2 regions of the Thiothrix litoralis genome follow, and region 2 is predicted to be linked to the other one. Evidence: predicted binding sites of a transcription regulator. Region 2 holds the regulator's gene; the other holds the start of a gene.
The links. The regulator HrcA, encoded in region 2, represses chaperone genes, less so after heat shock. The targets are predictions, from matches to a motif close to TTAGCACTCNNNNNNNNNGAGTGCTAA.

Region 1 (3,416 bases), 1.6 Mb from region 2:
CTGTTCGCGTTCTGCCAACTGTGCTTCGCGCTGTTGCAGGGTCTGTTGGAAGGTTTCGCGTTCGGCTTCCTGTAATTGTTGCTTCTCGGTAAGTTCGCTGAGGGCGGCGAGGTGTTGCAAAAGCAAGGCTTCGCGGCTGGTGTGTTGCTGTTCGCGTTCGGTCAGTTGGGTTTCGCGGGCGTGCAGGTCGGTTTCACGCTCGACTAGCTGTTGTTCGCGTTCACTGAGTAGGCGACCTTGCCCCAGAACATGCTGGTCTTTGGCTTGCAGGGTTTTGTCGCGTTCGCCGAGTTGTTGGGCGATTTCCTGCTGTTGTTGCTCTTGCTGCTGGATAAGTTGGTCTTTTTCGAGCAGCAAGGTGTCTTTGTTGCTGATGAGGGTGGCGTATTCGCTGAGGTGCTTTTCCTTGTCGAGTAACAGGTTTTCCAGTTCGGTGACACGTAGGTGATGGGTGTCGATGTGTTGTTGTTGTGCTTGCAGGCGTTGGTCAAGGGCATTGATATGGGCTTGCAGCTCGCTGATCGACTGGTCACGGCTTTGGATTTCTTTGTCGCGTTCCTGGAGTTGCAGGAATTGCGCGGTGATTTGTTCATCGCGGCGTTGCAGGTTGCGTTCGCGTTCGTTGATGGTTTGATCGCGCACGGCAAGGTGCTGGTCTTTGGCGAGTGTCTGGTTGCCTTGCTGGATGAAGAGTTGTTCGCGTTCTTGTGCAAGGCTGTCTTTTTCGTGTAGGAGCCGGGTTTGTTCGGCCAGTTGCTCATTGCGCAGGCTGATCTGTTCAACTTTGCGGCGCACCAGGCTGTCACGCTGGTGGATTTGCTGATCTTTCTGGAGGATCAGGTCGTCACGGCGTTGTAATAAGCGGTCAAAGTCGCGCTGGCGCATATCGCGGTTCTGGATGTGTTGGTCGCGTTCTTTCAGGTGGCGGTCACGGTCGGAAAGCTGCCGGTTGCGCTCACTGATGACTTGTTCCTGGGTGTAGATGCGCTGTTGATGGTCGCGTATCCAGCGGTTGAGTTCGTCTAGCTGTTGGCTGAGTTCCTGAATGCTTTCGTCGCGTTTGCCGAGTTGCTTGTCGCGGTTGTCGATTTCGCGGTCACGTTTGCCGATGTGTTGGTCTTTTTCTTCCAGACGGCGGTTGCGGATGTGGATTTGGTCTTCACGTTCCAGAATGTACTTTTCTTTCTGGTTGGCGAGTTGTTCGATTTCGCGGGAACGGTTTCCCAGTTCGCGGATAATCTGGTCACGTTCCTGAATGACGGCTTCTTTTTGCTGGAGAGCAGTGTCACGTTGGGCAATCTGGTTATCGCGTTCCAGTGTATTGTTCTGGTTTTGTTGCAATAGGTGTTCTTTACGTTCCATGTGCTGGTCATGTTCCAGTAGCGATTGTTTCAGTGTTTCAATAAGTTTGTCTTTGCTTTGCGATAAGTGTTTGTTCTTCTCTGTTCATGGCTATTTTGTTCAGCTTGTCCATTTGTTCAGCTTGTCCATTTGTTCGCTGTTGTGGATGATAATGTGCTAAAAATAACGTGGCATGAATCAATGGTAATGTCAGGATAGGGCGAAAACCATACGGGGTATTAGCACTCTAAGTTTGAGAGTGCTAAGATTAGCAATAGAAGTATATTAGGAGACTACGCATGACCAACGCATTGATGCTTAGAGGGCAGACACTTCCGGTTCCTGTCGGGAATCTGGAAAGTTACATCCATGCTATCCATGCCATTCCTGTGCTGGACACGGAAGAAGAGCGTGGCTTGGCTGACCGTCTTAAATACGCAAGTGATCTGGAAGCAGCGCGTCAATTGATCCTGCACAACCTGCGCTTCGTGGTGAAGGTGGCTCGTGGTTACAGTGGCTATGGGCTGCCGCTGGGTGATCTGGTGCAAGAGGGTAACGTCGGTTTGATGAAAGCTGTCAAACGTTTTGACCCTGAAATGAATGTGCGGCTGATTTCTTTCGCTGTACACTGGATTCGTGCGGAAATCCACGAGTTCATCCTGCGCAACTGGAAGATCGTCAAAGTGGCGACCACCAAGGCGCAACGTAAATTATTCTTCAACCTGCGTAGCAGCAAAAAGCGGCTGGGCTGGTTGAATCACGAAGAAGCCGAGTCGATGGCTAGCGACTTGGGGGTTAGCACGGCTGAAGTGCTGGAAATGGAAAAGCGCATGAGCGCCCACGATGTCGCGTTTGATCTGGGTGTGGATCAGGATGACGACGATGCTAGCAGTTTCTCACCCAGCCAGTATCTGGCGGCTGAGTCGGCTGACCCATCCGAAAGGTTAGAAGCGGAAGAGTGGGATACGTATACCCGTGAACGTTTTCAGGATGCAATGGAAGGGCTGGATGCACGTAGCCGTGACATTCTTGCCAGTCGTTGGTTGGCGGAAGAGAAAGCCACCTTGCATGAGTTGGCAGACAAATACAGCGTATCTGCTGAGCGTATTCGCCAGTTGGAAAATGCTGCCATCAACAAACTGCGGCTAGCTGTTGCAGAAACAGCCTAAGGTGGAAGCCCCATAAAAAAGGCCGCTTACGCGGCCTTTTTATGGATGGTGTTTGATGCTTAACCGAAAAAAGCGACCGACAGGAAGCTAAACCAAGCGAAAGCAATCAACCCAACCACCAACAACATCGGAATACCAAAATCCCAGCTAAACATACCTATGCGCCTCTCAAATACTTATGTGTACGAGAGGATAAAGGAATAGCGCCTCCCTGACAAGATCAGGAAGTATACCATCGGCAATTGAGAATTCGGTTTTCATATTTTGACGACCCTAAAATTATCGGTCATCAATGTGCTTAATTGTTGGTGATGCTTGCCAATATCCCGAAAGAAACCCAAGGTGGCATTTTTAAATTTCACGAAGGTATCGTAGTAAGTACCATAGATCACTTCGCGTTTGAAAAATCCCCACAAGCGTTCGATCAGGTTGAGGTTCGGGGAGTAAGGCGGCAAAAAATGTATCTGAATACGGCATCCCTCGGTTGCCAGATAGGCTTGCACCAATTTGGAATTGGTAGTAGCGTGCATTATCCGCAATGATGTGGATTTTCCCCGCTGGTTGTGCGGCTTCGAGGTCTTCCAGTAAGCGGATGGCAGCTTGGGCATTAATCGTTTTTTCGGTATGAATGAGAAGACGTAACGTCTTGAAAGAAAACGCACCATTGATGTTGAGGCATTCCCGTCCGGTGTTGGAGCGCAGGTTGAAATCTTGACCTTTGCGTATTCAGCCATAGCCCGCCTGGGTGTTGTGCTGGGGGTGCACCATGAAATACACATCATCCTGCTCACCAAGGTTAGCTTTCAGCGTTTCCCAATGCGCGATGAATTGCGTTTGGGCGGCGGCATCCGCTTTACCCGGCACGACTTTGGGTTTCTTGTGGGAAAACCCCAACCGTCCTAGCAA
Region 2 (3,416 bases):
CACCGCTGGACAGTGCGTAAGCGGTTGAACCTGTCGGTGTGGTAATGACCAAACCATCGGCACGCTGGGTGTTGACGAAATGCCCATCTACCCGTGTGGTGAATTCGATCATGCGGACTTCATTGCGCACATGCAGCACCACGTCATTGAGTGCGTCGCCGCTGCCAATGATGGCATCCTCACGAATGACATCGGCGTGAAGTACAAAACGAGGTTCTTCCTTGTACTGCCCGTTGAAGATTTCCTCCAGTTGCGTGAGTGCTTCATCGGGGGAAATATCCACCAAAAAGCCCAAACGCCCCAAGTTGATGCCGATAATGGGCACTTCATGATCAGCGAGTAAGCGTCCGGCACCTAACAATGTGCCATCGCCACCGACCACGATGGCAAGGTCAATGTGCTGCGCCAGCACGTCAGTGGGCATGGTCGGTAAGCCCAGAATAATGCCAGCGTTGCGGTCACAATGTACGTGCAAGCCGCGCTGGATCAGGAATTCGTGCAACTGATGCAGCGTTTTATCGACGCGGGTATCGTTGGGTTTGGTGAACAGGCCGATGTGGGAAAAGGGGGTCATAACCATTGCTTGTCTGATTAAAGCTGCAAGGCTGGCAAAGCTGCGCATAAATTGCAAGTTAAACAGGCTTGTATCTGCCCCACTTTGCCCCTATAACGGTAGTCATGATAACGACACCGCATCCAGAATTGAACGAACGCGCCCGGCACATCCTCAAAGTGTTGGTGGAAAGCTATATCCAAGACGGGCAGCCCGTCGGTTCACGCAACCTTGCCCGCAGCAGTGGGTTGGATTTGAGCGCTGCCACCATCCGCAATGTCATGGCTGATCTCGAAGAGATGGGCTATATCCGCGCCCCGCATACGTCAGCAGGGCGGATTCCCACCTCGCAGGGTTATCGCCTGTTTGTGGATGCGCTGGTCAATATCCGGCCGCTGGAACAGCAAGCCATCCATATTCTGCAAGGCCAGTTGAAAGCCGAGCGTGACCCGGCAGCCTTGATCCAGTCCGCATCCAGCCTGTTATCGGGTATTACCCAGTTGACGGGGGTGGTGAGTTTGCCCCGGCGTAATCCATCTTCGATCCGCCAGATTGAATTTCTGAGCCTGTCCAGCCGTCAGGTGCTGGCGATTCTGGTGATGAACCGCAATGAAGTGCAAAACCGGATTATCCAACTCGATACCGATGTCAGCTCCTCAGAGTTGCAGCAAGCCGCCAATTTCCTCAACGAACGCCTGATCGGCAAGGATTTGCAGCAAGCCCGTGCAGCCTTGCTGGAAGAAATGCGTCAGCACCGCGAAGACATGAACCTGATGATGCTTTCCGCGATTGCATTGGGTGAGAAAACCGTCGCCGATCTGGGCGAGCACAAGCAAGATGAAGATTGCGTGATTGCGGGCGAAACCAACTTGATGGGCTACGACGACTTGTCGGATATTACCAAGCTGCGCGAGTTGTTTGCTGCTTTTACCCGCAAGCGCGATATTCTGGGTTTGCTGGACAAGTGTTTGCAGGCCGATGGGGTTAAAATCTTCATCGGGCGCGAATCCGGGCAGGCGGTATTTGACGAATGCAGCCTCGTGACTGCACCCTATGAGGTGGATGGCGAACAGTTAGGCGTGCTCGGCGTGATTGGCCCGAAGCGGATGCCGTATGAACGGGTCATTCCCGTGGTCGATATTACTGCGAAATTGCTGAGTCTGGCGCTGAAGTCACGCCATTGATTTAACTTAAGAGATAGTCTTACTCTGCCTCAAATCTCCTTCCTCATGTCGGGAGATTTGAGGGGATTTTCTTACAACCCTTGAATAAACGCCAGAATCTCGGCAACCGGTACTTTTATCGCATCACCGCCACTCCGCGCCTTGTATTCAATCTCTCCGGCTTGTAAGCCACGCTCAGAAATGATGACCCGATGCGGAATGCCCACCAGCTCGTGGTCAGCAAACATCGCGCCGGGGCGTAATGCGCGGTCATCCAGCAACACATCCACGCCTGCGGCTTGCAGTTGTGCGTACAGTTCTTCCGCTTTCGCCGCTACATCAGGCGATTTCTGCATATTCAGGGGTGCAATCACTACGGTGAACGGTGCAATCGCCGCAGGCCAGCGAATGCCGTTTTCGTCGTTGTTTTGCTCAATCGCAGAGGCGACGACGCGGGAGACGCCGATGCCGTAGCAACCCATGGTCATGACTTGCGCCCGCCCGTTTTCATCCAGCACGGTAGCATTGAGTTTTTCCGAATAGGTTTTACCCAATTGGAAAATGTGTCCGACTTCGATACCACGCATGATGGACAGTGTGCCACAGCCATCCGGGCTGGGGTCGCCTTCGATCACATTACGCAAATCGGCAATTTGGGGCAGGGCGACATCGCGTTCCCAGTTGATCCCGAAAAGGTGCTTGCCGTCGCTATTTGCGCCTGCGCTGAAGTCAGCCATATTGGCGACAGTACGGTCAGCGATTACCGGGATTTTCAAGCCGACAGGGCCTAAAGAACCAGGGCCCGCACCAATCAGTGGGCGGATTTCATCTTCACGAGCAAAGCGTAAGGGTACGGCAATGCCGGGGATTTTTTCCGCCTTGATTTCGTTCAAGGTATGGTCGCCACGCACCAACAGGGCGATGAAGTCGGCTTCAGCATCCTCCGCCGCTGCCACGATCAAGGTTTTGACGGTTTTTTCGATAGGCAGGCCAAATTGTTCCACCAGTTCTTCGATGGTTTTGGCGTTGGGAGTGTCGACTTCACGCATTGCTTCCGTTGGGGCGGTACGTTCGGCAATCAGGCAAACGGCTTCCGCTAGCTCGATATTGGCCGCGTAGTTGCTGCCACTGGCGAAGGCAATCGCGTCTTCCCCGGAATCGGCAAGGACGTGGAATTCGTGCGAGGCATTACCACCGATTGAGCCGGTATCCGCTTGTACCGGGCGGAAATCCAAGCCCAGCCGTTGGAAGATGCGCGAGTAAGCCGCGAACATGGTGTCGTAAGTTTCCTGCAAGGATTCCTGCGTCGCATGGAAGGAGTAGGCATCCTTCATCAGGAATTCCCGTGCACGCATCACCCCGAAACGTGGGCGAACTTCGTCACGGAATTTTGTCTGGATCTGGTAGAAATTGATCGGCAACTGCTTGTAGCTGCTCAATTCCTTGCGGGCGTAATCGGTGATGATTTCTTCGTGCGTGGGGCCGTAGCAGAAATCACGCTGATGGCGGTCACGGATGCGCAACAGTTCCGCCCCGTACTTTTCCCAGCGCCCGGATTCCTGCCACAGTTCTGCCGGTTGGATGGAGGGCATCAGCACTTCAATGGCTCCGGCATTGTTCATTTCTTCGCGCACGATGGCTTCGACCTTGCGCAATACCCGCAAGCCATACGGCATCCACGTATACAGGCCGGAAGCAAG

Region 1: rpoH (RNA polymerase sigma factor RpoH) is a predicted target of HrcA. The motif match lies at 1,581-1,607, and genes of this name have one in related genera.

The regions. Positions count from the first base shown of each region.
Region 1 covers NZ_CP072801.1:4,121,592-4,125,007, forward strand. The annotation lists gene J9253_RS20015 (coiled-coil domain-containing protein) at 1-1,362, opposite strand, end outside; gene rpoH (RNA polymerase sigma factor RpoH) at 1,641-2,510, shown strand; gene J9253_RS20025 (transposase) at 2,768-3,244, opposite strand; gene J9253_RS20030 (helix-turn-helix domain-containing protein) at 3,237-3,416, opposite strand, start outside.
Region 2 covers NZ_CP072801.1:1,441,019-1,444,434, reverse strand. The annotation lists gene J9253_RS06925 (NAD(+) kinase) at 1-574, opposite strand, end outside; gene hrcA (heat-inducible transcriptional repressor HrcA) at 679-1,737, shown strand; gene J9253_RS06915 (proline--tRNA ligase) at 1,809-3,416, opposite strand, start outside.